4 regions of the Anaerospora sp. genome follow, and region 1 is predicted to be linked to each of the others. Evidence: riboswitches for the same ligand, from Rfam matches in the RefSeq annotation. Region 1 holds a riboswitch; each other region holds the start of a gene.

Region 1 (8,177 bases):
GGCTGTGACCCAGCCCTCTACCTCCAAACGGTGAATTGCTTCCCGCAGCGGAGTCCGGCTGATTCCCAGCTGCTCACTCAAGGCCCGCTCAGACAGCAAGCTGCCTTCCAGAATGTCATGAGCAATAATGGCCTTTTTTATTTCTTCATAGGCGTGGTCCTTATAGGGTAAGGGCTGAATAAGCTTCTTCAAGTGAATTGGATACGCCTCCTCTAGTCCGGTTAATACTACTATATCTAAGCATATTTTGAATAATTTGACAATATATAAGGATTCAACGAACAAGAAGTGGCCCTCTATAGGCCACTTCTTGTTTATCCATTTCACTCTGTCATGGGGACGGTTCCACTGACACAGCTATCCTTCGCACTTTCTCCCGGTTAATTCCTGTCAATTGCGCAATCTGCCTGCCAGATATACCGCCATGCGTAAGCAAAACACGTATTAAATCAGCCGTTACGATCAAATTCTCTTTTTTACAGAGATCTTCAACTGTCCATTGCCGACTACGGAGAAACTCCGCAATAAGATCTTCTGGGGTTTCGCTTGCGCTTTTGGTTGCAGCCACCTCTAGAAATTGATGTGGTTCTTCTTGCAAATGAAATTCACTAAAAAGTTGGAGTGCTCTTTGCTGATTTGGCGAAAACAGGTTTAAGGTTTCTATCATTTCCGGCAGCAAAGCAGTATCTTGCTTATTGCCCATATACCAAGGGTAACTGCTCCAGGGATAATTGATTGTAAATTCGCCTTCCAGCTTCACAGGGTTGTTATGTACATACCGGATAGCACTGAGCAAATAGGACTCATCTTCTATTGCTTCACTGCGAAAACGATCTTGAAACACATGCCCAATACGGCCGTATTTCTTATTAAAATAAGCGGCATAAGTAACACCGATCCGCTTCATAAGTGTCTCTAGTGGCTGATCAACTTCCTGGAAAACCAGATGAACATGATTATCCAGAATACAAAAGGCATATAGACGACAGGAAGAGCTTTGTTTTTTCTGTAAGATAATTTCTGTAAATCTATGTTTGTCTTCATCATCGATAAAAACCGGCCTGCGCTCATTACCACGCAGCATAACATGATAGATACCGGTAGTGCTTTTACTTCTTGCCTGTCTGGCCACTGCTATCACCCTGTTTCATTGTAGCATGGCTCAAATATTTGTGTCAAAGGAACCGTCCCCATGACATTAAAAATAACGCAGGCAAAATTTGCCTGCGTCTAGCTGCTGATTATTGAGTTGCTCCATCTGTTAAAAGCTCAATGGATTGCAAAATATCGCCATTAAAGTTGAGTTTCTTATTGTCATAGATCCAAGCTGCACCATCTTCTATTTTGTGTACTGGTTTACCCCAGCTAAGAAGCACTTGCGCTTTGGTCATTCCTTCTTCTACGTTGCCATTCTCAATTTGGTACCACAGAGTGTGAGACCAGCCTAGACTTGGTCGTGGATCTTCTGTAAACAGGGCTTCTTGCCACGGAGCCGTTTCTGTCCAGGAAGAAGCAGGAATATTAGTCCAGCTATAGGCAATTGGCAAAATAGCCTTTTCACCATTAACGGAAACAACTAGCCAGATCGGCTCATCTGATTGATTGCCTGCATAGACGTCAACAACAGTAGCTGCTCCACCAATAGAAGTAGTAACCGATTTAGGAATTTCTTCTGAACCTGGTGTATACAAGCCTGCCAGTTCTCTAAACTTAGGGTATATTGTCTTACCTAAAAATTGCTGTCTTGCATTTGTTAAGTCAGCTGTTAGTACCAGACCTTCCAACTGCCCCCGCATCGTACGGCCAACCAGCTTTTCACCGGTTTCATCAACTTTCATATAAACCATATATTCTTGCAGATTAGGTCCTGCAGGATAAGGGATTACTTCGGTAACGGTTACTTTTTTTCCGGCATGCTGTGCATACGGAATACGTACAGAGCGATCTCCTGTGAAGCCTTTATTGGCTTTATCTACAGGAAAAATCTCGTATCCCGCAGCTTGCCTGTCAGCAGGTAAAGCAAGAAATGTGAAACTATGCCCTGTCCATTGTTCTGTTGTCAAATTGACTGCAGGTGTTTCACTAGCAGGCTCTGCCCAAACAGCTCCTACTGATCCGAATGCCACTAGAAAACTTAATACCAGCAAAATGCGCAAGTTAAATAGCTTCATGATTTCCTCCTTATTTAATCCTCGTCTCACAAAAAGTGTAATCGCAGCATGAGATCAGCGTACAACTCCACCCTGCTTTCATTTTAGCATAGGCCTGGCAGTGTGTCAAAAGAACCGTCCCCGTGACACAAAATAATAAAAAGAAGCTGCGAAGCGTGTGCTTCGCAGCCTGCGTAAATGAGATTAGAATGAATATTTTACACCCATTGTGAAATGGCGTGAGGGCATGGGATAGTTGCCCTTATCGGTAGTTCCGCTCGAAACCAGTTCATATGTTTTATCACCCAAGTTATAGATATTGAAATATACCTTGGTGCTGTCATTTACTTTGTAATTAGTAGCTAAATTCCATACCCAGTAGCTGCTATCAACAAAGTGGCTGGTATTCCGTCCAGATGCGCTTTGTCCGTTAATATTCACGTTCCATTGAGCGTCAGTAAAGCCTACTTTGACACGGTATCCATTAGGTTGCCCGTTTTCAGGATCGATTGTATATCCTGCATTTGCTTCGTTGTTTTCAACATGCACATAGGAATAGCCAATGTCTGTATAGTACTTATCAGAAAGTTTATTGTGAATATCTAATTCGAATCCTCGTTTCTTTTGTTTGTCAATATTGCGAACCCAAGAACTATATGTGTTCGTAGCTGCATCATATACGGTTTCGCTCCAGTCGATAGCATCCGTTAATTTACTAATGAAATAATTAGCGCTGAGAGAGGTATTATTATTTAACTTCTTATTGACCCCTGCACTAATTACATGCCCCTTTTCAGGATTTAGATTAGGGTCACCGTTAAGTATCCATTTCCCGTCAGCGCCGTAATCATCAACAGAATTATAGTATAAATCATCTAAATTAGGTGCCTTAAATACTCTATTATACGAAACATATACATCGGTATTTTTGTCAGCGCTATAATTGACATTAAATTTAGGTGATATTTGTCCGCCAAATTTACTGTGATGATCATATCTCACGCCTGGGGTTACAGTTATTTTTTCCGTTACCGTATAAATATCCTGTAAATATATAGCACTATTAGTAACAGACTTATCTTGATAATTTATAGTGCCATCCCATTTTACGTTATTTAAGACTTCACCTTTCGTGATATCAATACCAGTAATTAACTTATTATCACTACTCAACTGCCAACCAGTCTGATATTCAAAACCTTGCGACCGGCTTTTATAGGTACCCGAAAAATCTTGATTATTATAATTACCGTACACTCGGAAAAAACCTGGTACATTCTGCTTTTGATTAAAATTATAAGCCAGCGCCCAATTATTAGATAAATGACTAGAAGCAAAATTGGATGGGTTCTTTACACCGCTAGGTCGTCCACCCTCATCATCAAAATGCTCAAAATTAAATGTTACCGACCGATTTTCATCAATCGTTTTATCTAACCGCAGAGTAACCCCTTGACCTTCAAACTTGCTATTTGGCCATTTATAGCTATCACCCTTGTTGCTGCCGGATGTTAACGCAGGATTAAGAACATTATATTTTGCATAATCCTGCGTTTTTCTATCTGCTGTAAAATACCAGCTAAGACCGTTCTCGCTTCCCTGCGTACTTAAGTTATAGTTGCGCTCTCCCCAGGAACCTGCCGACATGTCAAGTGTTGTCTTGGCTTCAGCTCCTTTACGGGTAATAATATTAATAACGCCGCCAACCGCATCCGAGCCATACAATGCCGATGCGCCGCCTTTAACAATTTCTATACGTTCAATGTTATCCATGGAAATAATGGAATTCAGATCTATAGAAGCACGTCCACTTCCGATTCCTTCAGGACGGCCGATTTTTCTTCCGTCAATCATAACGGTTACCCGTTCATCTCCATTGAGTCTTACTACTTCCGGCGCTCCTGGAAAACCGCCGGCAACACTGACGATTACTCCGTTAACATCACGGAGGGCATCACCTAGCCCTGTATAGTTGTTACTCTCCAATTGCTCCCGTGTAACAACAGTCACATTTGCTGCTGCTTTAGCTATAACGGTGGGCACCCGGTTCGCCGTCACTACTACCTGGTCAAGCGCAAACTCTTCCGGTTCTTCAGCAGCAAAGGCTGTTCCTGGAGCCTGCAACATCACTGCACCTGTTACCAACATGGCACACAGCCACGCATTCCGATTAGTTGTTCGGTTCATCTTTCTCACTTCCACTACCTGCCTTTCAAAATAAAAAACTCTTCTGAACGAACTTCAGAAGAGTAAGATAGGCATAAAATAACACCTATCATCTAATCCCCTCCCCATCGCTCGCGGGTCAAACGGTGATTGACATATAGGCAGTTCTCCTGGCTCCGGATCATCATTCGCCCAAGCCTTCCCAAGATAAAAATCCCAGTGGCATCAAGTGGGTCTACTCCCCATTACAGTGGCGGGACCGCGCCGGCATTACACCGGACTTCCCTATTAAGCCCTACGGCACCTATACCAACTTTTTCAATTATATGTAAATTATCCATTGTGCTTACTCATTTGTCAATACAGCTGTAATAATTTGTCCCTTCTAGCTCCAATATCCCATAAAAAAAGCCGCAAGGTCCGATTCATCTCAGACCTTGCGGCTTTTATTTCTATTAGCTGCAGCTTTTTATTGAAATTCCATAGACTCGAAAAATTGTTTCACTCGGAATACCGTTATCCAGCAAATAGACTAAATCTCCGTTCGTTAGCTCGGCAGGCTTCATAAACCGGGCCTTATCCACATCAATCCCATATTGAACGCACTCGACCGGTGTTGCCTTTCGTACAACACAAGCACTTGGTTCCTGCATCGGTAACGCCTCCACTTTTGGAATTGCGCGGGCGCTTGTTGCGCATGCTAAACGGATACCCATATGCTCTCCTCCTTGATTTACTCATCGTGTCCGATTCATAAAGTTAAAATATAATTGCTGTAAATTCTTTCTTATAGGATAATATTCGACAATACCTGCCAAATTTCATTTTGACAAAAGTCCGGTTATTCTAGGTCATTTGTCTTAATTTTTATGCAAATAATCTAGAGATTACTGCGAAGAAAAACAAGAACATACCAAAGCTTGTCTCATTGCAGCACAAGCTTTAGTCGATAAGTTGAGCAGTAATACGCTTCATCAGCTAGTAGTATACTTTTGCAGTCATTGTCAACAACTGCAAAAATATGCAGCTGTTTATAACTGCCAAAACCAGGAGTTAATGCTTTACTTTCCTAGCAGGATTAGATCAGCGTAAGGCGAAGGTATTAGCACGATAATATTCAGCGGGAGGCTTTTTTTATGAATGGCCTAACAGGTAAGTTACACACCTATCATGCTGTTATCGCATTATTATTGGCACTCACAGGTCTGGTATTACACAGCCAATTGTTCCGGGAGGAGTTTGCCTTCTTGCGAACTTACCTAAATAGTTTACATGTTGTCATAGGCTTGTTCTTTATGCTTACAGTAGTCGTGTATGTCCGGGCTATAGCTAACGCGCGCGAAAGCCTCGCCGGTAACATACGCTTGCAAGGCATTACGGTTGGGTGGCTAGTAATAAGTGTCGTATTATCTTTTACAGGCCTTTTATTGTTTTTTGCCATCGATCTATATAACCTTGCCGGTGTTGGCACACTCACCTTACATCGGTGGGCTGCTGTCTTTGGCATATCGTCCGGCCTTTACCATATAGCAACTAGTCTGTACAGTCAGCAGCACTGTAGCACAGCCGACAAGACTGCCGTCACAAACGGTCATAGCCTTCAGACCAGTAGGCGGTCTTTTATCCGCTGGTCCGCCGCGGTTGGCGCATTAGTTGGCGGTGGCGGACTAACTAAGTGGCTGTTTGGCCTGTCAACTAACACTGACTGGTCTGAAACAAACAAAAAATATAAGGATTGTAACAAGATGGTGCCTCAGCCGTCTCCCTCTCTGGGATCTCTGCCCCCAGTCGGGGGCGGCTACAAGGGAAACTTCGAAGTCTTCACCGTAACACCCATTCCCTGCGCCGACTCTGATACTTGGAAATTTACATTATCCGGTTTAGTGGATAACCCAATGAGTACAACCTGGAAAGGCTTTCTTGACCTGCCCCGAGTGGTCCAAGTCAGCAACTTCCATTGCATTACTGGCTGGTCAGTATATAACGTTACCTATGAGGGTATCGCGCTTGCCCAGCTACTGAACCTCGCTGGAGTGCAGGCAGCAGCAAAATATGTTAAATTTTATTCTGGCGACGGCGTATATACTAGTGCCTTAAGTCTGGATCAAGCACAGTCATCAGACGTTATGATTGCGGTTTTAATGGATGGCCAGCCTATTCCCTCCGACCTCGGCGGCCCAGCCCGGCTGCTTGTGCCGCAAATGTACGCCTATAAAGGTGTCAAGTGGCTTAATGCAATTGAATTAATCAGTGAACCGCATATTGGCTTTTGGGAAAGCAGAGGTTATGAAAATGATGCGTGGGTTAGAGGCCTGAAAAAATAGTCTCACTGCAGCAATAGAAATGCCCTCCTTTTGCACACTCTATTGCAAAAGGAGGGCATTATGGACTTATTTACTAAGCGTTAACGCAGTAATTTTAAAGCAGCTTCTTCCTCAGGTATACGCACTGCTATCAGCAATACTCCATTCGCAAGAGTCGCTACAGCAGCCGTTATCCAACAGCCGAATAACAAGGGAACTGCAGCTAATTCCAGAGCCACTGCTACGTAATTAGGATGGGGCAGATACCGGTAAGGTCCTTTCCGTATGGCAGTCGCGCCAGGTACAACCAGAATACGGGTATTCCAATAGTATCCCAGGCTATAGATGCACCAATACCGTAAAGACTGAGCGACACCAAAGAGAACTAGCCATACAGGCCACCAACCGCTAAGCTCCGGCACGCCGGCTAGTGCTTCTGTTATCCACCCTGCCATCCAGGCTCCATGAAGCAAAAAAAACAGCGGATAATGTCTGGCCCCATACTCTTTTGCCCCCAATGCAACAACCCACTGCCTGTTCCGCCTGGCCAGCGCCAGCTCAACAAGGCGCTGCACAACGAGAATTGCTGCAACACTGCCTATCAGCGCTTCTACCATTGAAATAATACCTGCTCGGCGCTAAAACCCGGGCCTAAAGCTAGCATTACACCATATTCACCAGTCGGCAAAGTTTCAGACATAAATTTGTCTAGCACAAACAATACGGATGCGCTGGACATGTTGCCATAGTCACGCAGTACCTGATAAGCACCCGACAATTTCTCAGCCGCCAGTCCCAGACTGTCGCTGTAGGCAGCTAATACCTTGGCGCCTCCCGGATGTGCAACAAAATGGCTCAGCTGACTTTGATCGATCCCCCATTGCGTGCAAGCTTGTTTGAGCAGATCGGGTAAATGCTCCCTGACAATAGCTGGTATATCCCGTGAGAAACGAACCTTTAGCCCCGTCTCAGACATGTCCCAGCCCATAATATCTTCCGTATCGGGAAAGAGGGTGCTGTAGCTGCCTAGCACTGCCGGTCCTTGCTGCTTAGGAACTAAAACAACCGCTGCTGCTCCATCACCAAAGATACTGGAACCAACAAGATTAGATTTAGAAAAATCATTCCTTTGAAAAGTAAGACTGCATAATTCAACTGCAACAAGTAATACCGGTTTTTGTGTGGTAGTCACCAACTCGGCTGCTCTAGCGAGGCCGGTTACCCCACCTGCGCAGCCTAACCCCCATAAGGGCAGCCGCTTTGTATGAGCAGACAGGCCTAACCTTTGGATCAGCTTGCTATCCAAAGTCGGGGTAGCAATACCAGTCGAAGAAACGAACAGCACCGCGCCAATGTCTCCTGGATTAATGTCAGCCTTGCTAAGTGCAGCAAGCGCAGCCTTTTCAGACAAATCAAACGCAATCTGCTCATATAAAGTATTGGCTTCAGAAAAAGTATGCTGCATTCGATACCATTCAAGGGGCTGCGCCAAATACCTCTTCTCAATTGAAGCGTTCTCAAAAACAGGCATTAATCGCTCCAGGTGAGGCAGGCCTTC
Region 2 (8,177 bases), on a different contig from region 1:
GTAACGGCAAAAATTCTCATCGGAGATAAACTGGCAGTGGAGACCTCACAGCCTACCTCCGGGAGTACGCCGATTATTTCTGTTATCTATGTAGAGGTCGGCATCAAGCTGGAAGTGACTCCCACGGTAAATAAGGATGGTTTTATTACTACTCTTATACAGCCGGAAGTTAGCAATAAGACAGATACTACGAAAAATAACAATCCGAATATCCGTACCCGTCAGGCTAATGCAACACTCAGGGTTAAAAGCGGCTCAACCATCGTGCTAGGCGGACTTATCCAGCGGCAGGAAACCAGCGATACCTTTAAAGTCCCATTACTGGGCGATCTCCCTATCGTTAGGGGATTCTTCCGCTCAACAACCAAACAAACGACAGAAACTGAGCTGGTTATTATGCTGACTCCGAAAATAATGGACACTGAGCTTTGAGGAGGAGAGGATGAAGAAATGGGCTTGCCTGATTACCGTCTTATTTGTAATGTTTTTGAAGGTACCAGCAGTTGCTGCAGCGCCTGCAGAGCAGCTTGCTGCACAGTGGGCTCCCGTCCTCTACCTGGCAGACCAAAGTGATGGGATGGCTGCACCACAGAATGTGTTTACCACCGTTAATTTTGACCTGGACTGGCGGCTGAACAACAACTGGTACAACTTGCGTTTTTATCCCTTGGAAAAAGCGATGTATTATTCGGTAGTGGAATGTGAAACCCATTATCTCATCGGCTATTACCAGTACTATCCGAGATATGCCGGCGGCGGCGGTCACGAGCATGACATGACCGGCATACTGGCAGCCATCAAAAAAAACGGCGATGGCGCTGATCAGTTGGATATGCTGGTGACATACAGTAATCACCGGTGGCAAAACTGGGATGGAAATAAACTTCGGGTGGAAAACGGACATCCTCTCCTACAGGTAAAAGGAGAAACCCATGAGATAAATGCCTGTGTGAAAAATAGAACACTTTTACAGACAAGCAGCATTTATGCGCTAGGAGCAGGTAATCAATTGAAGGTGCACACCGGATACCGCTTAATCCCGTTAGAACAGCTATGGGAACAGCGACAGGACATCGGTCAGGGACGGATATTTGCCCGCTGGGGCTACTTCGACAGCTACAACGCAGTCAAAGTTGCGGCACCCTGGGGCTGGAATTACCGGGAATTTAACTGGCTGGCTAACCCCGGTGAAATGATCCAGTGCTTCAGGGGAAGACACGTTACAACCTGTAATTATCTTAATAATCCTTATCAGGTTAATGCCATAGAATAACAACTGCATATTGCTGGTATAGGTGCCCATATGGGCTTAATAGGGAAGTCCGGTGAAAGGCCGGTGCGGTCCCGCCACTGTAATGAGGAGCAGCTCCAAGATATGCCACTGGGATTCGTCCTGGGAAGGTTTGGAGCAGCAATGAATCAGAGCCAGGAGAACTGCCTATACAACAATCACCGTAGTACGGTACTAACTCTAGTACAGTACGTAACCTGCGAGCGATGGGGAGGGGATTATGTGGGCACTCTGTTTTATAGACTGTCTCAATGTCATTATTGAGACTGACTAAGGAAAATGGATTTCTCAGATAGTCAGGCTTCCTTCTAGCGGGAGGTTTGACTAGCTGAGAAATCCATTTTTTATTTAACCAATTCAATTTGACATAGCGCGGAAACAGCTACGGTACAGGCGCCCATAGTACCTTGTCAGGTCTAAAACGGTAGGATGATGGCGGAAAACAGACCATTAGGATTCACTGGATTAGATCTGACGAGGTACTAGAGGCTTAAAAGGGAAGCCGGTGAAAGACCGGTGCGGTCTCGCCACTGTAATGAGGAGCAGCTTCATATTATGCCACTGGGCTTAAAGCCTGGGAAGGTTTGGAGTAAGCAATGAATCAGAGCCAGGACAACTGCCTGTACGGACAATCTTCGTTTGACCTGCGAGTGACAGGCAGAGGATTCGAATATTTGAAGGGATGAGGAGGGAAACAGAGGCTGTAGTTAAGTAAGTTGGTTAAGACGAAAGAGGAGAGATTTTGAAGTGAAGCAACACAGATTGAAGAGAAAAGCCCTGGTAATAAGTATTGCCTGTGCCTTGGCACTGACCTGGACACCTGATTTTGGCAGCAGCGTATATGCTGCAGAAGCTGGCGGCGAGCATTCACAGGAAACGAAGGAAACTGTGAATGCAGACGGCAAAGCGGAGCAGGAATACTCGCTGGAGTCCATCACGGTAGAGGCCAAGCGCCCGGACTGGGAGTCCAAGCTGTCACCGGGTACGGTGACGATTATCCGACCTGATGATTATAAAGGTGAGCAGAAGACGCTGCCTGAGCTATTGAAAGATGTGCCTGGTGTGCATGTCCGTGAAGTGAACGGCAAGGGACAGTATACCACCGTCAGCGTCCGGGGTAGTACGGCAGCTCAGGTTGGCGTATTTGTCGACGGAGTGTTGTTTAACCTGGGTGGTGACGCAGCTGCCGATATTTCAACGATTCCGGTGAAAAACGTAGAGCGAATTGAAGTATATCGCGGCTATATCCCAGCCCGCTTCGGTGGTACATATATCGGTGGTGTCATTAACATCGTCACGAAACGGCCAACTCAGTCCAATGTATCTGCATCAGTGGGACAAAGCTCCTGGGGCGGCTACACCGGCAGTTTGCAGGTCGATTCACCGCTGGGGAAAGGTAGCTTGATGGTTGGTATCAACCGAGATCAGAGCGATGGCGATTTCCGGTATAAGAACTTTCAAGTGCCTTCTCGGTATAATGACATAATGCAAGAGTATGAGAAACTTCCGGTCACCAAACTTCAATACTATAACCTTCAAGTGAGTTCGTTAAATATTAATTTAGGTATACCTTTCACTTGGGACTCTTTCACATCGTTAGAAGAGGTTCAGCAAGCAACAACACCGGGAAGCGCATTTTATAGCGGGTTAAAGAGTGCGGGGATAGCTGCTGGATATAGTGCTGAAGATATGGAATTTGTGTTGTCTTCACCTGAGTGGTTTGGCTATGATCCTGAATTTCAAAAAAAGTGGTGGGACGAAAAAATGACGGGAAATCCTGGAGTAACAGATGAGGATCGTTACCGTCGCAATAATGATTATAAAAATACCGATGCCATTATTAAGTGGCAGGATGATCATTGGGTAGCAAAAGCTACCTGGAAAAAAATCGACAGGCATCTGCCCGAGGGGTTGTGGGCAGGGAATGGGGGGTACGGAAACAGCAATACCTATGTAGATCTGGATGATTCTAGTTCTTTAGGCCCGCGGCGGCAGGAACTTACTGCCAAGGAACTGTTAGTAGGCCGCCGGGATACGGTTGGTAAAATGGAATGGGGCTGGTCGGTGAACTATCTGGATCAGAATAAGGATTACCGCAACGAGAGATATGATCCTGTAAAACATGAGAATGACTACTATTTCAAGCATCCGCTCCGTATTTGGAGCAGTTACGATTCCCGCAGAGTCGGCGGCGCCATTGACGGCAGCTATGAGGCCGGCAACGGCCATCTATTAGAATTCATGGCTAACTTGTCTAAGGAAAAAATGGACATTGACGGCTCGGGTATAACCAATTTCGTAGATGGTGAAATTGACTGGCGCCGGCGTTTTCGCAACTATTTTGAACAGACATTATTCAATATTCAATTGCAGGATACCATTACCTTAAATAAAGCGGAGGACCTTTGGTTTACGCCAAGCGTGCGTTATAATTCTTCAACAGTGTTAGGCCGCAGTACGCGGCTGATAACTGAGCATAACAACCATATATGGTTCAATCAGGAAGATGAGCAGCAAGACAGCAAAGTTACCTGGCAAGCGGCTTTGAAGAAAAAAGTCAGCGATAAACTTACCTTACGCTCTACAGTTGGGTCCTATTATCGTCTGCTTAACCTCTATGAAATTGCCGGTGACGGCGCCGGTATTATGCCCAGGCCGATATATGATAAGGATTTCAAGGCTGGATTAATCTCTGCTTTCCCATTGCCGGAAGAAGGTACACAGTGGGATGTGAGCGCCATCTGGGATGATCGTATCCTAGGAGCTGATGGCAATATCCAATTGACCTATTTCGGGCGGAAATCAGAAAACCTGCTGCAACTGTACCGTTTCGGTTATGATTATTGGTCTTACAGCAATGCTGCCAGAGGGCGGGTAAACGGGGCTGAGCTGCAGACCAAGCTTAGTTGGGACAAGTGGGATATGAACCTGGCCACAACGTATACGCATCTTAATGCGCAACGAAAATACAATAATCCGACAGGGACGGGGGAGACCTATTATGATATGCCAGCGACATATCTCCCCGAATGGGAAGGCTCTATGCGCCTGACCTACCGTCCTGATCAAAAGACGTCTGTTTTTACCGAACTCAAGTATATGGATAAAATGTTTGTAAGTGAAAGCTTTGAGTGGAAGCAGAAACCCCTGACTACAGTCGGGTTAGGCGTAAAACACAAATTTACTAACGATCTGCAAGTGGCGGTGGGCGTAAACGATCTGTTTAACAAAGGCCCGGAACTGCGGCTGGTGAAAACAGGCTTAGACAACGATGGAAATCCCCTTCCCCCCGATTGGCCGTCATCAATTACCTATCCGTTAAATACCGATCATCCGACTCAGGGGCGTACTTATTATGTGACCATGCAGTATAAGTATTAGAGGCAGTCGGCAGCAGCAAAGGAGGTGATGCCCCATACTTCAGGCAGGCAAGAACAGTCTGGCAGGAAGGGCGTGATGGCAGAAATCATACTGGTATCCCAGAATTTTTCAGGCAAGCAAAATTTTAAAAGAGAGAGGGAATGAATCATGAAAATGAAATTCGGTTTTCTCAAAAGGGTTGTTGTAGCAGCCTTGACTTTGAGTGTGCTTGGCAGCTCGGCAGCGCTGGCTGCTACGGATAATTTATTCGGTTACACGGTTGTTGATGCCGGTTATTCGCAAGGCCTGGCCGGTGTCATCAACGGCGACCGAACCGCTGCACCTACTACCTTTACGTCCAGCACTAAAGTCACAGGTTTAAACAGTGATCCGGCGCTGTTCAACTTCTTCCAGGGCACTGAAAGCCGCCTGGTATTGCGTCAGTATAATGTAGCCAATCCTGCAAACCTGATAGCAAATAAAATCCTTGACCCGGTTGCTTCCACATGGACGTCTCTGGCAACGCCGACCTGGGATGCTGTACGCAACCTGCATGCGGTAGCCACCAAGGGTAATTACTTATATGCTACCGGCTATGATTTAGCCAAAATCGCGGTAGTTAATATGAACAGCAGTTATGCCCAAACAACCAGCTATCAGTTCCCGACAGCCTGGACGAGCATTCCCACATCAGTCGTACCAGCCGGTGCCTCAGTTCACGGTGAAGGCTTAACTGTTGTCGGCAATAATTTGTATGCACTGTTTACTGTCAATCCGAGCGGCAGCTATTCGGTGTACTCTGACAGCGTTGTCGTGAAATTCAGTATTAACAGCATTAGCGGTGCTTTGAACTATGTTAATTATATAACCGTCGGCAAAAACGCCTTCACCCTTGACCATTACAACAACAAACTCTACGTCTGCGGCCTGGGCGGCACGCAGAATGCCGGCAGTGCCAATGCCGACACCCGTATGGATATCATAGATTTGACCAGCTTCACTAAAACTACTGTTACCAAGACCTCTTCCATGACTGGCGATTTCCGCGATATTACTATCGTTGATGCCAATAATGCCTATGTATTCCTCGGCAATTATGATGCATCATTTGCCAATATGGTCGGCGGCGTATACCGCACCACCGTGGCTAATCTTGCTTCGCCTTCGCTTTGGACCAAGGTTAGTGACGTAAACTCAGCCGGCTATCTCTGGGGCATCTATGCTGACAGCAACCGCTTCTGGTTTGTCAAAGGCAACCAGATCGACATCTACCCCGGCTTGCCTACCAGCACCTCCGATACAGCTGCTAAAACCTTCACTCCTACCCAATTGGGCTACAGCGGCGGCAACCTGAACTCGGCAATTATTCTTGCTCCGGATCAAACTACAGCTTTCGCTGCCAGGAGCAATTCCGGCGTGGCTAAATCCTTCGCAGCTCACTCCATCCTGGCACAGCAAGCGCGCAAAGCTGCTGAACAAGCCAAAACTGGCCTGAAAATTGTAAACGGCCAAAGAATCCTGAGCTTCGATAAATAAGCTTACTCTCAAAAGGCCTGGACGCAACCTCGTCCAGGCCTTTTTTTGTGCTGCAGGCAGAAAAGGGAAATTGCAGAATTTGGCGAATAAAGTAGATTCATAGAATTGGTGAATTTTACCTAGTGCCTTGTCAGGTCTAAAACGGTAGAAGAATGGCGAGGCTATTTTCTGCAAAACAAGGCGGAGGAGGGAGGCATACCGGACGTATGCTGACTGACGACAACGAAGGGTTGCACAAAACAGACCGTCAGTATTCACTGGATTAGATCTGACGAGGTACTATGAACGGGAAATAGCTTTGTAAGTACAAGGAGGTACTGTAAGGTTATGCGCTATTGTATTTTTTGCGGTGTGAAAATCCCCCTGGATGCAAAGTTCTGCCAGAACTGCGGGAAAGAGCTGCCCGAATCATCCGGTGCAAATGCCCCTGAAGTTACTGCCGATGAGACAACTGATCCGGCCACAGGCGTGCTTGCATCACCAAAAGCCAAAATTATGGTAGGTGTGGGCGTATTTGTGGTCATGATCGCGGTATTTACAGGAACGATGATTCTGGTAAATGCAAAGTAAAAAGGCAGGAGGGGTAGTATGTATTGTCCTAAGTGTGGGCAGCAACTCAATGCTGATGGCAGCTTTTGTGCTTTTTGCGGCAAGGATGTTGCCTATCTGATTGCAAAGCAGGCGGCGGCAACTGTTTCAGAGGAGCAGGAGAGCGCTCCGGTAAAAAAGCAGCCTAAGCTGACTATGCAGAAGCAGGTTTATTGCAATTCTTGTGGTACAGGTGTATTTAGCAAAGATAATTTCTGCTACCAATGCGGGAAAAGAGCGCAGAAGGCCTATTATAACCAGGACAGGCAGCGCAAGTGGCTGATAGCCGGTGCCTGTTTGACCGTCTTTTGTCTCTCGGCATTTTTTGTTTTTCGATATAACCAGTAATGAGCAGCAAAAAGGCTGTACAATCCATCGATATTATGGATTGTACAGCCTTTTTGCTGCTTGCGAGGGAGGTTATTGTTTGAAGCTGCGAGGCATATATTTTCATACAGTCTGGTACTGTGCCTTTACCCACTAGAAAAGGGAGGATGATTATGGCTAATATTGACTTTGAGAAGTTAATAAAACAGGACCGGCAAGAGCGCAAGCAGCCTCATTTTTCAGGGACATTGCTGGACTATCTGGAGATCGTGAAGGATAATCCCAAACTTGCCATGCTGTCCCATCAACGGATGTATGAGTTATTGACCAGGGCCGGGGTGGAAGTAATCAAAACAGAGGAGCAGGCCCGCCTGAAGCGCATTTACGGCAACGATACTATTAAACGGTATAACTTTTTCAAGCAGGATTTCTATGGCATTGATAAAACCATCATGAAAATCATGCGCTACTTTCACTCGGCAGCCATGAAGGGGGAAGAAGCGCGGCAGGTCATCTACCTGGTCGGCCCGGTAGGGGCAGGTAAGTCTTCCTTAATGGAAGCTTTGAAACGGGCCTTGGAAATGAGTCCGCCCATTTACTCCATTCAGGATTGCCCTATGCGGGAGGAACCGCTGCATTTAATCCCTAAGCATATGCGTCCTGAGTTTGAAAAGCTGCTGGGAATCCGGATCGAAGGGGATCTATGCCCTGTCTGCCGTTACCGGCTCAAAAATGAATACAACGGTGAATTTGAGCGGTATCCGGTGACGACTACCGAATTCTCTATACGCTCCCGCAAAGGGATTGGCGTAGTGCCGCCGGTTGATCCTAATAATCAGGACACCTCGGTACTGGTCGGGTCCGTGGATATTTCTAAAATGGATCTTTACTCCGAAGATGACCCCCGGGTGCTGTCTTTAAATGGCGCTTTTAATGTAGGTAATCGCGGGATAGTGGAGTTTATTGAAGTCTTCAAAAATGATGTTGAGTATTTGCATACCATGATAACAGCTACCCAGGAAAAGTCGATTCCTTCACCGGGAAAGGGCTCGATGATTTACTTTGACGGCATTAT
Region 3 (8,177 bases), on a different contig from region 1:
AGATCTCTCCGCCACAAGAGAATTAACGCCTTCAGCACTAATCACTAAATCAGCTTCAAGCTCTTCATCTCCGATTTTAACACCGCAGACCTTCCCGTCCCTCATAAGAAACGTGTCAACGGTACTGGCCGGAATCATCATGGCTCCCGCATCTTCTGCTTTTGCCGCTAGCCACGCGTCCAGCTTGCTCCTGAGTACCGTATAAGACTGCTGGTTGACCGATGAAAATGTTGAGTCGATGGCAACGCTTGTTTGCGGTGTCATCATCATCATCATTTCTCTCGTTACCTCCCGTTCAAGCGGAGCCTCCTGCCATTCGTCACCCAATAGTTTTTTAAGCGCATATGTATAAATACGACCGCCCGTCATATTTTTTGCGCCTGGCCCTTTGCCCCGGTCGACTAACAATACTTCCCGCCCGGCTTTTGCCAGCTGATAAGCAGCTGCGCTGCCTGCAAGTCCGGCACCAATGACAATAACCTGAAATTTTTCATCTGCCAAAATGTTCACCCCTCCAAAAATAAATAAGATTTCTAGCAGAACTTTACCATTTCACGTCATAGCGTGAAAAATCTGTAATTTCATTATGCCACAAACATATTTGCTATTCAATGAAAACAAAGCCGGTGGTTGCTATGTAATAAGAAAAGCCAATCACTCCAACTTTAATTTACCTAAAGTTGGGAGTGATTGGCTTTCGTATGAGCCGGCTATCCAGTTATTTAAGAGCGGCTCAAATCCACTTTCTCCAAAGGGATCAGTTTTGTCTTTTTCACATATTTATAGCCTAAGTAAGCTGCTAAAAACACGGGAATACCAATATACGATACGGCTACACCATACCAGTCAATAGTCCCGCCTAAAAAGGCATTGTAATTTTGCCCAATTATGACGATAGAACAAAGGGCAAAGGCAAACAACGGTCCGAAGGGAAACCATTTAGCCTTATACTTCAATTCGCTTAAGTCCCTCCCTTGTTTAATGAAGGCCCGCCGGAATCTGTAATGACTAATGGCGATTCCCAGCCAGGCGATAAAACCAATTACACCAGTTATATTTAACAGCCAGGTGTAAGCGGTACCGTCACCGACAAGCGAGGTTAGAAAAGCAAGTAATCCGAAAACAGTTGTTGCATAAAGAGCGTTAGCCGGTACTCCCCGCTTATTCACTTTGCCAAAAAGCTGTGGCGCTTTGCCTTCCTTGGCCAAAGCATACAGCATTCGCGAGGATGCATACAAAGATGAGCTCCCGGCTGAAAGCACCGAAGAAAGAATAACTGCATTCATAATAGATGCAGCCGTTCCTAAGCCTGCACGGGAAAACACTAATGTAAAAGGACTGACAGCGATGTTCTCTACATCGTTCTTCAACAAATTTTCATCCGTATAGGGCAGTAAAAAACCAATAATTAATAAAGCTCCAATGTAAAACAGCAAAATGCGCCAGAATACAGTATTAATAGCCTTAGGCACATTTTTTTCCGGTTCTTCACTCTCACCAGCAGCAATTCCCACCAGTTCCGTCCCTTGAAAAGAGAATCCTGCGATCATAAAGATACTTAATATCGCACCAAATCCGCCCACAAAAGGAGCTTCTCCGGTATGCCAATTGGCAAAGCCGGGTGATGAAGTGTTGCCAAAGCCGAGAAGCACGGCAACACCAACAAATAAAAAAACGACAACTGTGATTACTTTAATCCCGGCAAACCAGAATTCACTTTCACCGTATGCGCGGGTAGATAATAAGTTCAATATAAACAGCATGACTAAAAACAATCCACTCCACACCATGGCAGGAATATCCGGAAACCAGAATTTCATAATAATAGCTCCGGCAACTAACTCCACTGCCAGACAGGAAGCCCAGTTCAGCCAGTAATTCCAGCCTACGGCAAAGCCTAGCGCAGGATCAACAAACCGGTTGGCATAGGTGCCAAATGCCCCGGAGACAGGCAAATAGGTAGCCATTTCTCCCAGGCTGGTCATCAAAAAATAAACCATAATGCCAATTACACCATACGCGAATAAAGCTCCGCCTGGCCCTGCCGTACTAACAGAGGCACCGCTGGCGACAAACAAGCCCGTACCAATAGCACCGCCGATTGCAATCATATTCATGTGGCGTGCTTGCAGGCTTCGCTTTAACTCACCCGTTTCTGTGTCTATTACATGGGGATTGCTGCTGATTTGGTTTTTTTCAGTTTTTAAATTGCTGCTCATAGGATTCACTCCTTTTTTACTTTTCCAGGAAACGGAATTTTATTACATTAAATACGAAGTCTATTCCACGATCGTCCCCCGCTTCTTCCCCAGCGTCTGAATTCAGAATACTTCTTCTATCTGCAATCAGCGATTATAAAAAGGAAAAAGGCTCCAGAGAAAACTCTGAAGCCCCCTATATCCTATGGTGCGGGAGACAGGAATTGAACCTGCACGCCGTAAAGCGCTAGATCCTAAGTCTAGTGCGTCTGCCAGTTCCGCCACTCCCGCATGTATGAAGTCAGCAATTGCGAGCTTCCAGAGAATTTTCCTTTCCTGGAGGCGATCACTTGATGTGATCTCACGCACCTGACATAAGAATATTACCATAAACAATATCCCTTCGTCAAGCGTTTTTTTCTGTGCATGCTGACTTTTTTTCATTATTTTTTTCAGTTACAGGTTTTCCTCAATATTTTTCTGCCCCATCACCTAACCGATGCGCTCATTTTCACCGCTGGCCATTGCTTGGCAGCTGAGTAGCTGCCTGCAATCAGCAACTTCCAGGGATATGAGCTAAACGGAAAAGCCTGCACTTAAATATGCTTAATTCAGACGAAATTTAACTTCTACCGTAGTAATACACACTACCGGCTGCCCATTGGCGGAATCGCGGGCAGGCACAAATCGCCACCGCTCAACCGCTTTTACTGCAGCCTCATCTAATTCGTTTCTCCCTGAAGAACCTACAACCCAAACATTGCTGGGCTTGCCATTCTCCATGATTTCCATTTTAACGGTTACACTTCCTTCTACTCCATCGCGCCTGACACTTTCCGGGTAACGGGGCTCTACTTTCTGCAAAATCCGGGGAGGCGAAATGAGACCTTTTGTCGCGCTGCCGGTGCCGCCGCCCGAACCTGCTCCTGAGCCTGATCCAGAACCGCTTCCTGCAAACTCACCTCCGCTTCCAGTTCCCTGCGACGAGAACCTATTAGCTGAGCTCGAAAACGCTTGAGCAGCTGCCTCAGTCTCCGTTATGACCGATTCAGCTTCTGCGATCTCTGCAATTACCTGCTGTTTTACTGGTACAGTCGTCTTCATAACCATTTCCTGCTGTGGCACCGTCTGACTAGCCGCCAGTGCCGGACTGCCTGGCGCAGAGCTTTCCTGCATTCCGGGATCTGCAATTAGATCCAGCTCCACCACAACAGGCTCGGCCACCGGAATCGTAAAGATATGTGCCGCAAACCAGCCAATACAAATGATCAGCCCTATATGTATAACAATAGAAAACGCCAATGCCCGCAGCCATTCATTACGTTTGCTCATACTGCTCACCTTGCCTTAGCTTCTGTGGCAATAGCAATTCTGCGAATACCTGCCTGTTTTAACTCATCAAGTACAGCCACAACCCGGCCATGCTCCGTATGCCGGTCTGCCCGGAGAACAACCGCTAGATCCGATTTTCGTGCAACTTCGATTTGCATCCGTTTTGCCAGCACCTCTACAGGGAGTTCTTCCTGATCAACAAGTACTTTGCCAGTCTCCGTTATTGTCACCGCAATCGGTTTCTCCAAGTCTGTCTGCGCAACAGCAGCTTGCGGCAAATTGACGGGAATTGACTTTTGTTCTACCATATACAGCGTGCTCATCATAAAGAACACCAGCAGGAAAAAAATAATATCAATCATGGGAATAATCATCAGCTTAGGCGACCGCTCCAGTCGTGAACTGCGCAGCTTCATTACTCATCACCTGCCACACTGTCTAGAAAAACAGAGCAGGCTTGCTCCATATCGGTTACGACGGCATCAAGCCGATGACTGTAATAACTATGTACAAGCAGAGCCAGAACAGCTACACACAAGCCTGCCGCTGTCGCAACAAGCGCTTCCCCCACACCGCCGGTAATGGCCATTGGCTGTCCTGATTTCACATTAAACACGCTGAAGGACTGAATCATGCCAACAACAGTCCCTAATAATCCGAGCAATGGCGACAAAGTAACAATCGTATCCAGATAACCAAGGTTTCTCCGCAAATTAGCAGCCTCAAGCTGAGCCGCATTTTCTAACGTACTTTCCAGCTTGCTGGTATATTTTATCCTTGTCAGACCGGCAAGCAAAACTTGCGAAACAGCCCCTTGGGTCTGCGTGCAAACCGCAGCTGCCCCCGGCCAGTCCGCGGCCTTCAGTTTGGGTTTGAGAGCTGCCAGCAGCTTTTCCAGCTCCGTATCAGCACTGCGATAATAACGAAAACGTTCAACTGCTATAGCAACCACAAACAGCGAACACAGGAGTAGCGGATACATAACCAGACCACCCTTATTAAATAACTCAAAAAAACTCATCTTTCATTCTCCTCTCGTACTGTGCAAAATGGAAATGACGGATATAAGCGAAACATCCGGCAAAAACATAAAAACCTTCCTGATCAGCCCAGGAAGGTCTAGTTATTAGAGAAATCTTCAGATAGAACTGGCCGGAAAGCCAAGAAGGAAAATCGCTCTAGTAATCCCCTTCCCATCGCTCGTGGGTATGACGGTGATTGTTAAACAGGCAGTTCTCCTGGCTTTAGGATCATCACTTACCCAAACCTTCCCAAGACTTTTCGCCTCAGTGGTATCTCTTGGGTTTGCTCCCCGTTACAGTGGCGGGACCGCGCCGGCTTTACACCGGTCTTCCCTATTAAGCCCCGCAGGGCACCTATTTCGCTCATGAAATTGTATTGATAATAGCACTATTTATTGATATTTGTCAAATCTCTTTTAAATCTGACGATTTCTACCAAAGCAATTAGTGTCTTGACAAAGTTAAATCTTAGTTTAGCCAGCGTAGATTTTTTCGCACTGCTGCGTTGTCGTCGCCTTACATATTCTCGATATGCGCGGACTCCTCCGCCTTGCATTGCAAAAAAATCTACACTGTCTAATTCTAATTCACAACTTTGACAAGACACTAGTTTTCTACCGGAAATGAATCTTTAATAAAATCGATAAATGCTTTTAATGCATTCGATAGATATTTGTCTTTACGCCAAACAAGTCCTGTTTGAATATTAAGGGGATGTTCCAAAGGGCGGCTGCTAATATTGGTCTGTTTTTGGGCAACTACATCAAGCAAAAAGGAAAGTCCAATCCCCTGTTCCACTAAATTAATAATGGTTTGTACTTGCCTTGTTGAAAAAATAACTTTTGGTGCAAACAAATGCTTTTTACATTCTTCCATAATAATCTGCCGGTTATAGGTATCTTCCTGCAGCAAAATAAACGGTTCATCCTGCAGCGCTGCAATCGGTATTTGCGACAAAGCACTCAACCGATGTTCATGAGGCAGACATACGACAATTTGACGTTGAACAACAGGCATTGTTTCCATTGCTGTTAACTGATTATCAAAAAGAACGCCAAAACCAATATCCAGCTTGCCCTGCTCAAGCAGCCGCAAAATGGAAAGCGTTCCCTGCTCGACAATTGTCAATTCAAAATTCGGATACAAACTTCGGAATTTACTGAAAATGTGGGGGAACAAAAATACACCAATCATCGGTGGAATTCCCACTTTAATTGATCCCGTCTGCATAGTACGGTAATCCTGCATTTCTGAAACGGAATCATTAACACGTCGCAAAATATCATTCACATGCTGTAAAAATAAATTGCCTTCTAATGTGAGGCTTAAACTCCTTTGGCTCCGGTCAAATAAGGGTACTTTTAACTCTTCTTCCAGCTTCTGCATGGCAACCGTAAGCGACGGTTGGGTTAAGTGCAATACCTCGGCAGCTTTCGTTAAACTGTTTAACTGGCTTACGACTTGAAAATACTTCAAATGTCTGAGTTCCATAGTGAGTCCTCTCCTCATTTAAACAATCCCTTGAGTTTTACGGGAAGGGTTTTCATTATAAGAGAGACCAACTTGATTGCTCAAATAATCCCCTTCCCATCGCTCGCGGGTCAACAGCGATCGGCTGTATTCAGTTGTAAACCTGCAACTATGTCCAACCCTTCCTCTAGTTAAAAAATCCAGAAAAGTCCGACACTAAAATAACCCTCCCTGAGTTCTACAGGAAGGGTAAGTATTATAAGAGAGATCAACCTGAATAAGCCCCCGGCGCAAAATACACCGGAAAAGATTAATGCTCGAATAATCCCCTTCCCATCGCTCGTGGGTCAAACGGTGATCGTCAGATAGGCAGTTCTCCTGGCTCTGGATCATGGCGCGCCCAAACCTTCCCAGGACGTTAAGTCCCAGTGGCATACTATTGAGTTTGCTCCCCATTACAGTGGCGGGACCGCGCCGGTCTTTAACCGGTCTTCCCTATTAAGCCCCGAAGGGCACCTACCTCATTATGAAATTACATCCTAGTAGAAGGATCAAGCTTAGGATAGCATCTCCTGCCTTATATTGTCAACCATTCTTATGTAATTTACTTATATTTGTACCCCAGTACTATTATTTCTACGCTCCCTGGATAAAGCAGGAACGGAAGTAATAAAACAGTAGCTTTAGTCTATACCGGACTTTAGAGCCTGCTGCTGGCACAAAAGATTATTTACCCAGCCGTTTAAGGAAGTATTTAGGAATTCGTGCACCAGGTATTCAGGCTGTACATAGTCCACAATACGCCGAGCTTCAGACGTGCTAAAGGGTAAGTGCTGATCAATTTTCATAACATGGCTCATAATTTGTTCAATCGTCAAATCGGATGAGGCTTCTTCGTTTCTTGTATTGTCAATGTATTCTCCTGATAAGGAATGATGGAGATGAATGCCTTTAACATATCGCTTGTTATCGCCTAATTGCGATAAAATATGCAAAATATATGCAACGCCCTCTTCCTGCGTTCGCAATCGTGAGTTTGTATTCATTAAGTGACCTGTATCCAACATAATGCCAACATTAGCATGCCTTACGCCTTCAAGCAAAAATGGTACCTGCTTGCTGTCAGTCAGCGTGAGTCCGGGCCACCACAGGTTCTCAAATAACAAGGTTACATTCTCCGGTATTTCACTGGCAAGTTCATTAACCACTTCAATTGTCGCTTCAATTACTTCGCGATCAGAAGCATTGAACTTCCAGTTATACAACTCAGACAAACGGGCATGACTGACATGATAGACCAGGTACTTGGCGCCTGACTGAACAGCCAACCGAATATTCTCCCTGTATATAGCAAGCCAGGCTTCCCGCGTCTGTCCGCCGTAATAGGCAGCAATTGCTGCTTCATTAGGAAATTCGCGCAATAAGGCTTTTCGGTCTCCCCTCCAAAAATCCAGCCAGTTCGGCCAAAAGCGGAGATGCACTCCCTGTATCCATTCCCGTCTGTGAACATGCCGGTCCCATGGAGCACAAAACATCATTTCCAAACCATCAAGATGGTGGTGGTTTAAAAATGCTTCCAGACAAGCCGGACTGTTATGAATCATTTCCATATCAGACGAAAAATTCGATAAATTTACGAGTTCCAGCATCTTGTCACTCACCTCCAGCAGTTCCAAAGCTTGCTCTGTCATATTCTGACTCCGTTCAGCCCGACAATGGGCAGTTGTAAGTTTTATCTCGTTATATACAGGCAGCGCCTTCAAACAATTAAAATAACCCTCTCCGCGCATGACAGACAGGGTTACTTATCGTTACTTCTTATGGCATTTGTGTCCAGGCTGCTGCATAGCATCTCTAAGGTGCTGTACATAAATATCCTGAATCGCTGCATTCTCGCCTAAGCCATATAAATAAGCTTCTACTTCAAAGCCAGCTGCCAACAATTGAGATTTAGCTGAATCAGGCTCATCTCCCGCCATATCATTTTGGGCATGATCACCTGCAACTAACATGAACGGCAGGAGTGCCACTTTGCGCACTTGCTGCTTTTGCAGTTTTTCAAGCACATTATCTAATGAAGGAAATCCTTCGACCGTATAAACATAAGCATGTTCCAAACCGGCTTGCTCCAGCTTCATTTGTAAGACAGCATAAG
Region 4 (8,177 bases), on a different contig from region 1:
AAAGCTCCGGCAATTGCATCAAGAGTGTGCAGGTTGGGTTTTAGCACACTCTCCTGAGATATTGTCTGCAGAAAATAAGCTGCGCTTGGATTATTATGATAATCGGTATACGTGGCGTAATATACGCCGCCCGGATTGAGCGAAAGCCTGATCTTAGCAGCATGCTCTGCCAGATCGCCAACCAAGTAAAGCACCGATAAACTGAAGGCAATATCAAACCGTTCGCCAAGCTTTTCGGGTGAACCGGTAACAGCATATCTGAGAGGTAGCTGACCACGGCGTTCTTCAGCAACTGCTATCGACTTTGCGCCAAGATCAATGCCTGTTGCTGTTTTAAAGGGCTTACGTTCATATAAATATCGCAGGAATCCGCCCTGATTGCAGCCGAAATCCAAGACAGTGGCTTTCGTTAATTGCTGCTCCTTCATGGCATCAACCACAGCTTGCCAACCGGGACGATGCCTTTCTTCCATTTCATTTTCACCTGCTATATCCTTCACCCAGGCATCGTAAACCGGTTCGGGCTTATTCATGTTCCTCTCTCCTCAATAATGCAGGAAATCAGCATAAGCGTTACAGCTTATTCAGTTCCGGCAATGAAATAATGCGGGTGCATACTTTTTCAGCAAGTGCTTCATTATGGGTGACCACAATTAAGCCCATGCGGCGTTCATCCACAATTCGAACCAGCAGTTCCCATATCTGAGCCTGGGTAATCACATCAAGCATTGTGCTCATTTCATCGGCGATTAAAAACCGTGTTTTGGGTCCAAGTACTCTGGCAATGCAAAAACGCTGCATTTCACCGCCGGATAATTCACTTGGCCACCGGTCAAGCCAGCCCTGTTCAATGCCCATAGCATCCAGTGTACCTTGATCGGGAGTCCAGCCTTCCTGTAGGATATCTTTCATGCGCCACAACGGATTTATTGCCTTTTCCGGATGCTGATAGATTAGTTGGAGTGGGCTATATCCTTCAGCTGGCAGTTCCCGGCCATCAAGTAATACCTTACCGGATGCCGGTTTTATATAGCCTGCCAGTATTTTAGACAAGGTACTCTTTCCGTACCCGGACGGGCCAACCAGGCCAACACGCTCGCCCTCGCCTACGGATAACGTAACATCTTTTAATATCCATGAACCATTGTGGTAGCGAAAACTGATATTTTTTGCCTCAAGTAGCATGACAGCAGCGTACCTCCCCACCTCTGACGGTCTGCATTTTTATTGTTTGGGCGGCAGTGCATTCCGGTGAGCAGCGGTTGCAGCGCGCTGCATACGGGCAGCCGCACTGCAAGCTGCCGGCATAGGGCTGACCGCCTCTAATCGGCTGAAAACCGTTTTGCGGCAAAGCATTCCATAAAGCCCGGCTGTAGGGATGACGCAGGGCATCGCCGCCCTTAATGAAATCAGCAACAGGGGCAATTTCCACCGTTGTGCCTGCATAAAATACCGCAATCCGGTCGGCGAACAGAAAAGCCAAATCAATGTCGTGCGTAATCAGCATGACTGCTTTGCCTTCGTCAGCAAGTTCCCGGAAAAATTTCATTGTTTTCTCTGCAATTTCGGGGTTGAGTCCCGGTGTTGGCTCATCGGCAATGATGAGCTTAGCATCACTGATAACGGCAGTGGAAACAAGGACCCGCCGTGCCATTCCGCCTGACAGCTGAAACGGATATTTTTCCGCCGTTTCTTCAGTCAGCTCAAACCGTTTAAATACCTGAGCCTGCTGTTCTTTGGTGCCATACAGGCCCCGTACCTGAGGTCCGACTTTTTTCAGTGGATCCAGGTAAGAGACTGACTGAGGCACCAGCGCGATATCGCGTCCCCGTAAGCTCTCCTGTACTGCAGGTGTAAGCTCTGTCCCACAATACTTCATACTGCCGCTGACAGCAGCATTTTTTGGCAAAATCCCCAGAATCGCATGGGCAAGCAAGCTCTTGCCGCTGCCTGATGATCCAGCGACCGCCACAATTTCTCCAGCCTTAATACTCAGGTTAATATCGGAAATAACCTGAAGCTCGGTTTGCCTGAGTCCTTTATCATACATGCGAAATTTGACAGCTAAATTTTGAATATCCAACACCGGAGCAGTATCGTTGGTTTTCATTGTACTCCTCTCCTATTCCTGGGCGCTTGCCGGATTCAGCAGCCTTTGCAGGTTTTCGCCAATTCGGTCGAACAAAAGTACCATCATAAGCAGCGAAGCACCGGGCAGGACTGTCAGCCACCACATACCGGCCGTCAGATACCGCATCGATTCGGATAGAATAATACCGACTGCCGGTTCACGCGGCAACAGTCCAAATCCCAAAAAAGTAATGGACGCTTCATGTAAAATAGCATGAGGGAAAAGCAAAATCAAGCCGACAATATACTGGGGCACAACATGGGGAAGGATGTGTTTTACGGCAATCTTCCAGCGGCTTGTCCCCAGTTTCCGGGCGGCCAGCACGTACTGGGAATTGCGTACTGCCAATACTTCCGCCCGGATTACCCTTGCCAGTATCGGCCAGTGAGTCAGTGCTACTCCCATCCATACACCAAACATGCCTTTGCCCAGTACAAAGGAAATAAGCATTAATAGAATCAGGTGAGGAATCCCCTGCATTAAGTCCACCAGCCACAGAATAAAGCTGTCGACCCTGCGGCCCATGGTAGCTGCCGCAATTCCCATCATAACGGCAATCAACGAACTGACGGTAGCAGCCAGCAGCCCGATCCACAAGCTAATCGATAGTCCCTTTACGGTACGCATAAACATATCGCGGCCCATCCAGTCTGTCCCAAAGGGATGCACCGGCGATGGCGCCAGATTCTTCTGCTGAAACTGCGGTGCATAAGCGGATGGATCTAGCAGCACTCCAGCAGTCGCAATCACCGCTAAGATAAGCACCGCGCCGGCAATAGCGGCCAGCGTGCGCGTACGGAGATTGAACTGCCAATAGGATGTACCCTTGTGAACAGTCTGGCAACTTATATTACTCATGCGGTATCCCCTCCCTGATTTGCGGATCAATCACTGGGTACAGCAGATTGGCAATCAAATTGCCGGCAAAGACAAAAAATCCGCTGCACAATGCAATACCCAAGAGCAGAGGCAAATCCAGTTTTGTTCCGGCAACAACGGCCACATAGCCCAACCCCGTATAAGAAAAGACCTTTTCTGCCAACACCGAACCGCCAAACAGCTCACTGATTGAGGCAAACTGTAACGTAACTGCCGGCAATAAAATATTGCGTAAGCCGTGATGATACACAATCTGCCATTTCGTTTCACCGCGGGCGGCAGCAAATAGCGCATAGTCACTGTTCAATACATCAATTAATTTTTGCCGGGTGTGCAAAGCGATCTGGGAAATTCCCGTAACCGATAAGGTAAGTGCCGGCAGTACCAGATGGTATAAGCGGTCGCCGAACGTAACCGCTGCCGTCTCTTTCCCGATAGGTGTACCCAGCGCAATTGGGAACCATCCCAGCCATACGCCAAATACCATCAAGATTAACAGTCCCAGCCAAAATACGGGCGCAGATGCAATGAGCAGACAATATACCTTAATAAATTTGTCTACTCTCGTGTGTTGACAAGCAGCTGCAGCAACACCTAGAATAAAGCCGAAGAAACCGGAAAAAATCCAGGCAACCCCCATCAGCATGAGCGAGTTCGTAAAATGAACCCGTATGACTTCCGTCACCGGCTGCTGGTAATACATAGATGTCCCCATATCGCCATGGACCAATGCACTGACCCATTTGCCCAGCCTTTCCAGGGGCGGATCATTCAGACCCCAGTATTCGGCAATAGCCGCTCTTTGCTCTAGCGATACAGGATTCTCGGCCGTAACATAGGCTTCCATCGGATCAATCGGCGATGCTTGTACAAGCACAAAAGTTACAAGAATAACTGCCACCAGCAACCCGATACCCCGCACCAATGTCCGGCCTATATATGTGATCATAGGCATGCGAAATTCCTCCTCTCAGACAAACCCCGGCCCCGGAGCAGACAGCACTGCCGCTTCGGGGCTCATTGCAGGTTTGATTTCATCTACTTTTTCCAGGACCAGTCCATAATATTGCTGATCACGACAAACCCGTGATCATGGGGATGCCATTTTTGTTTACCAAGATCCAGACCATCGCGGACAAAATACAGATGGCTGATGTTCATGAGATAAATATATGGAGCATCTCCCAGAACACTGCCGCCAGTCTGGCCGTCCCACTGGGCTTTGCGCCAGTTCTCATCAGCTGTCTGATCATCCAGTGCGCCAATTGCCGCATCCAGATAACCATCTACAACCGGATTCTTATAGGCAACAATATTAAACCAGCCGCCTTTAGCCGCAAACCGGCTGTGCAGGGCATTCAGCATATAGATAGGGCTATAAGCACCGCCCCCCAGGAGAAAGGCATCTTTATGCTTATGGTTAACGCGGTCCGAAGAACCAAGTCCATCAGCAATAACATTGATGCCAAGCGCTTTCGCCTGTTCACTGAAAGCCATTGCAATCGATTCACGCGTGGAATCACCGGCTTCATAAACAAGATGAAACTCTGCTTTTAAGCCATTCTTTTCACGAACTCCGTCACCATCCGCATCCATCCAGCCATTTTGCTCCAGCAGTGCTTTTGCACCGGCAATATCGCCGTCTTTCCATTGGATCGCTTTATTCTCCCATGGCAGATAATCGGAAATGGTAAAGACAGGCTGTCCATAACCGTTCAATACATTGTCAATCATTTGTTTTCTGTTTACACCCAGAGCCAGAGCTTTTCTGATTATACTATCGCTGGTAACCGCATTGCCGATCTCATAGCCTTCCCCGCTTTTTTCTCCCGGAGTTTGAACAGGCAGCGAGACGGAGCGGAAGTCAAAGGTTTTGCAGTCAACAATGTTATAACCCGGTATGGCTTTGACGGCCAGTGCTTCCGTTGTTTTTACCACATCCACCTTGCCGGCCTGTGCCGCCGCGTATGCGGCATCATTGTTCAGGAACAAGAAGACAATCCGTTTAAACGGTGCTTTACCGCCATAATAATCATCATTGCGTTCTACAATCAGCTGCTGGCCTCTGTCCCACTGGACGAATTTATACGGACCGGAGCCAATTGGCTGCTGGGCATAAGCTTTACCGTCACCATATAAATGTTCCGGAACAATCCCCAGTGTTGCCACCTGATATGGAAAAATCGACATTGGCTTCTTCATATGGAAAACAACAGTCTTATCATTCACTGCTTCCGCTTTATCCATCTCGGTTAAATCAACGAAACTGGCCGCTTCCTTTGTTTTATTAAAAGTAAAGGCCACATCCTTAGCCGTCAGCGATTTGCCGTCATGAAATTTTACGCCTTCCCGGATAGTGAAGGTCCAGGTCAGGCCATCGCTGCTTACTTTATAATCGGTTGCCAGATCCTTGACGATTTTATTGTCCGGGCTGACATCCAATAACTTGCTTTGAAACAAAGTTCCCCCCTGGGCCCCCCAGCCGGTAACGGGATCAAAGCCCGAGGCCTTTTCACCGCCGATAGCAACAACAATCTCGTCTTTTGCCGTTGCCTGTGTCTTCTCATTTTTACTGCCGCCGCAGCCCGCAGCCAGAAGTATGCTGCCCAGCATAGTAATCACTATTGCTATTGCAAATAATTTCTTATAACTCTTGCTACTCACTTCTTAATCCCCTTCCTCTTTTGCCGTATCAGCGAAGCATTAATTAAAATACATATCAAAAGCTCCGTAATAACGGTGGTCATGCTTACCGGTTAACTTATCCTCCAGATTTTGATACTGCAGCGACATACGGATACCATCCATTACCATATTCTGATACCCAAGCATCAACCCTTTATGGCCGTTTGTCTTGGCTTCACCAACCCCAGTAAAGTTGCCGTAATTGCCAGGCAAGGCATCTTTATCAATATCCCGGTAGGTAAGAGCAATAGCCTGATCATGGGGTACGAGGATGTTGACAAGTCCCTCATAGGAATAAAATCCTGCTTGCCGCTTGCCGCTTACCCAGTTATACGAGACTTGGGCCGCCCATGCATCGGGTGAGCCGGAGGCATCGGATTTTGTGTAATTAAGTACGCCGGTAACCCCTTTTTGTATTTCCCATGAAAGGCCGGTATCCACATAGTTTGCTGCCACTGCTGGAGCATCCGTTTTAAGGCTGCCATCAGCAGAAATATAGCCTACATTATATTCAAAGGATTTTGTGGGTGCAAAATTCAGATTTATCCCTTTTAAATCAGTATTTTTTTCCGGATTGACCCAATAGCCGTCCAGCCTGGTTTTGCCGAACTGATGTTTCAGCGCAACACCGTCAGCATCGCCCTGCAAGGCCAGGGGAAAATAACGGCCAACAGCCAGCGCCATCCGGCCGGCCTGAAACTGATCAATGCCAAAGAAATCTTTCACTTGGATATAGCTGCGGGTAAAGCGCATTTCATTGGATGTATTCCCGTTTTCTGAGCTGCCGCTGCCAAATTTGCCGCTGGCCTGAATACGTGATTTATAGCTCACCCGGTCATTGAAATCGGCGTTGAGGTGCAGCCGCTGCCGCCAATTAAAGGCATTGCTGCCTTCTTGTTTTTTACTGTCCACATCTGAGGCTTCAATTAAAGTCTCGCCGTCAATCGTAACTGACGTTTTCTTTGCTTTCGTTTGTTTTGCCGGCTGCACCGCTTCTTTAGGGAGCTGTTGTTCTGTTTGCACTGTCCGCACGCCAAGCGTATTCAGCTCTACGGCAAATTCATGTGCCAGCCGGTCAATCTTTGCCTTTTGCTGTTTGTCAGCCTGATCATATTTACTCAGTGCATTGGCTAAAAACCGGGCCATTTCATAGCGGGTAGCAACTTTATCTTTGTCATAGGCAGCCGCATCATAGCCAGCAATCAGCTTATCCTGGACCAATGCATCAATTTCAGCATAAGCCCAGTGATTTTGAGACACGTCAGCATACGGGTTTTCCTCTGCTGCAGCCACCCCCATACCCGTCATCAGCGTTAAAGTAAGCGCCGTGATTACTTGTTTTCTTAGTCGTTTTCTCATGTCTTGCTCCCCTCGTCTTTCGAATAATCATCTATGAATGCAAAGCAGGTATGTACTGCTCTGATTATAGAGCTCTCGCCGATAAATAAAACAGCCCTGTCCTTCTTAATAGATAAAAAAGGAAAGGGCTCATACGGTTTTAGCCATTGCAGCTGCCGTTTTAATCCCCTCCCTGTCGCTCGCAGGTCAAATGGTGACGTCATACAGGCAGTTCTCCTGGCTCTGGCTCATTGCTTACCCAAACCTTCCCAGGATGTATATCCCAGTGGTATTATCTTGAGTCTGCTCCCCATTACAGTGGCGGGACCGCACCGGCCTTTAACCGGTTTTTCTATTAAGTCGCATATAGCAACACCTGTTCAATCTATGTAGTTGATAATGTTTTTCAATAACGGTAACTATCTTTATTATAAAGAAAGGAGTTTTTATTTGTAAAACGAAACATATTAATAATTGCTATCGAAATTTTTAATACACTAGATAAGGAGAGCCTTAGTGGATATAGAAGTTTTAAAAACAATGCAAATTTTAACCCAAACGAAGAGCTTTTCAAAAACGGCAGAAATACAAAATATTGTCCAATCAACAGTTAGTGCCCGTATCGCCGAGCTGGAAAAGACATTAGGGCAAAAATTGTTTATCAGAGATAATCAGCGTGTGGTATTGACGCAAAGTGGCCTTATGTTTCTTCCTTATGCCCAGCATATCTTGGAAGACTTCGAAAATGGCAAAGCCCTTTTAAATTCAGCAGCCCTATTTGATGACCGCTTAGTTATAGGAAATGTATATTCAGCAATGCCAAATCTCTTACTCCCGGTTTACCGTGAATATTTGCGCTGCTTTCCCCGCATCTCGGTAAAAGCAGTTGCCGGCCATTCAACGGATATTTTGCAGTCTTTGGTAGACGGCATTATCGATATTGCAATCGTTTATCAGTTGCCAAGAATTCGCCGGTTTACAACATTCCTATGTAATGAAGAAGATTTTGTTTTAATATGTCCTCCCGGTGATCCGCTTGCAAATCAGGTGGAAATGCCGGTTAAGGACCTGGCAAAGATTGATTTTCTGTTTCATAACTGGGGAGGAGCTTTCAGTGATTGGATTGCCCAATTATTGCCAGGAA

Evidence for each region. Region 1 has a riboswitch for cobalamin ahead of RTR76_RS09175 (TonB-dependent receptor). Riboswitches for the same ligand answer to the same signal wherever they lie in the genome.
Region 2: it holds a riboswitch for cobalamin, as region 1 does, so the genes downstream of both, RTR76_RS04270 (TonB-dependent receptor) here and RTR76_RS09175 (TonB-dependent receptor) in region 1, are expected to answer to the same signal.
Region 3: it holds a riboswitch for cobalamin, as region 1 does, so the genes downstream of both, RTR76_RS02585 (LysR family transcriptional regulator) here and RTR76_RS09175 (TonB-dependent receptor) in region 1, are expected to answer to the same signal.
Region 4: it holds a riboswitch for cobalamin, as region 1 does, so the genes downstream of both, RTR76_RS11680 (hypothetical protein) here and RTR76_RS09175 (TonB-dependent receptor) in region 1, are expected to answer to the same signal.

The regions. Positions count from the first base shown of each region.
Region 1 is NZ_DALZUO010000008.1:139,560-147,736, forward strand. It holds gene RTR76_RS09160 (GntR family transcriptional regulator) at 1-192, opposite strand, end outside; gene RTR76_RS09165 (transposase) at 332-1,132, opposite strand; gene RTR76_RS09170 (hypothetical protein) at 1,242-2,171, opposite strand; gene RTR76_RS09175 (TonB-dependent receptor) at 2,355-4,337, opposite strand; cobalamin riboswitch at 4,459-4,639, opposite strand; gene RTR76_RS09180 (hypothetical protein) at 4,772-5,032, opposite strand; gene RTR76_RS09185 (molybdopterin-dependent oxidoreductase) at 5,453-6,640, shown strand; gene RTR76_RS09190 (isoprenylcysteine carboxylmethyltransferase family protein) at 6,721-7,236, opposite strand; gene RTR76_RS09195 (3-oxoacyl-[acyl-carrier-protein] synthase III C-terminal domain-containing protein) at 7,230-8,177, opposite strand, start outside.
Region 2 is NZ_DALZUO010000003.1:138,463-146,639, forward strand. It holds gene RTR76_RS04260 (secretin N-terminal domain-containing protein) at 1-432, shown strand, start outside; gene RTR76_RS04265 (hypothetical protein) at 443-1,273, shown strand; cobalamin riboswitch at 1,277-1,457, shown strand; cobalamin riboswitch at 1,752-1,930, shown strand; gene RTR76_RS04270 (TonB-dependent receptor) at 2,039-4,672, shown strand; gene RTR76_RS04275 (hypothetical protein) at 4,820-6,187, shown strand; gene RTR76_RS04280 (zinc ribbon domain-containing protein) at 6,515-6,757, shown strand; gene RTR76_RS04285 (double zinc ribbon domain-containing protein) at 6,776-7,123, shown strand; gene RTR76_RS04290 (PrkA family serine protein kinase) at 7,276-8,177, shown strand, end outside.
Region 3 is NZ_DALZUO010000002.1:122,331-130,507, reverse strand. It holds gene RTR76_RS02615 (FAD-dependent oxidoreductase) at 1-501, opposite strand, end outside; gene RTR76_RS02610 (amino acid permease) at 723-2,117, opposite strand; tRNA gene RTR76_RS02605 (tRNA-Leu) at 2,405-2,489, opposite strand; gene RTR76_RS02600 (energy transducer TonB) at 2,805-3,530, opposite strand; gene RTR76_RS02595 (biopolymer transporter ExbD) at 3,536-3,946, opposite strand; gene RTR76_RS02590 (MotA/TolQ/ExbB proton channel family protein) at 3,946-4,551, opposite strand; cobalamin riboswitch at 4,741-4,925, opposite strand; gene RTR76_RS02585 (LysR family transcriptional regulator) at 5,159-6,043, opposite strand; cobalamin riboswitch at 6,373-6,557, opposite strand; gene RTR76_RS02580 (TIM barrel protein) at 6,706-7,713, opposite strand; gene RTR76_RS02575 (sirohydrochlorin cobaltochelatase) at 7,834-8,177, opposite strand, start outside.
Region 4 is NZ_DALZUO010000012.1:102,159-110,335, reverse strand. It holds gene RTR76_RS11710 (class I SAM-dependent methyltransferase) at 1-533, opposite strand, end outside; gene RTR76_RS11705 (ATP-binding cassette domain-containing protein) at 574-1,185, opposite strand; gene RTR76_RS11700 (ABC transporter ATP-binding protein) at 1,175-2,110, opposite strand; gene RTR76_RS11695 (ABC transporter permease) at 2,123-2,989, opposite strand; gene RTR76_RS11690 (ABC transporter permease) at 2,982-3,965, opposite strand; gene RTR76_RS11685 (ABC transporter substrate-binding protein) at 4,049-5,674, opposite strand; gene RTR76_RS11680 (hypothetical protein) at 5,714-7,054, opposite strand; cobalamin riboswitch at 7,243-7,428, opposite strand; gene RTR76_RS11675 (LysR family transcriptional regulator) at 7,550-8,177, shown strand, end outside.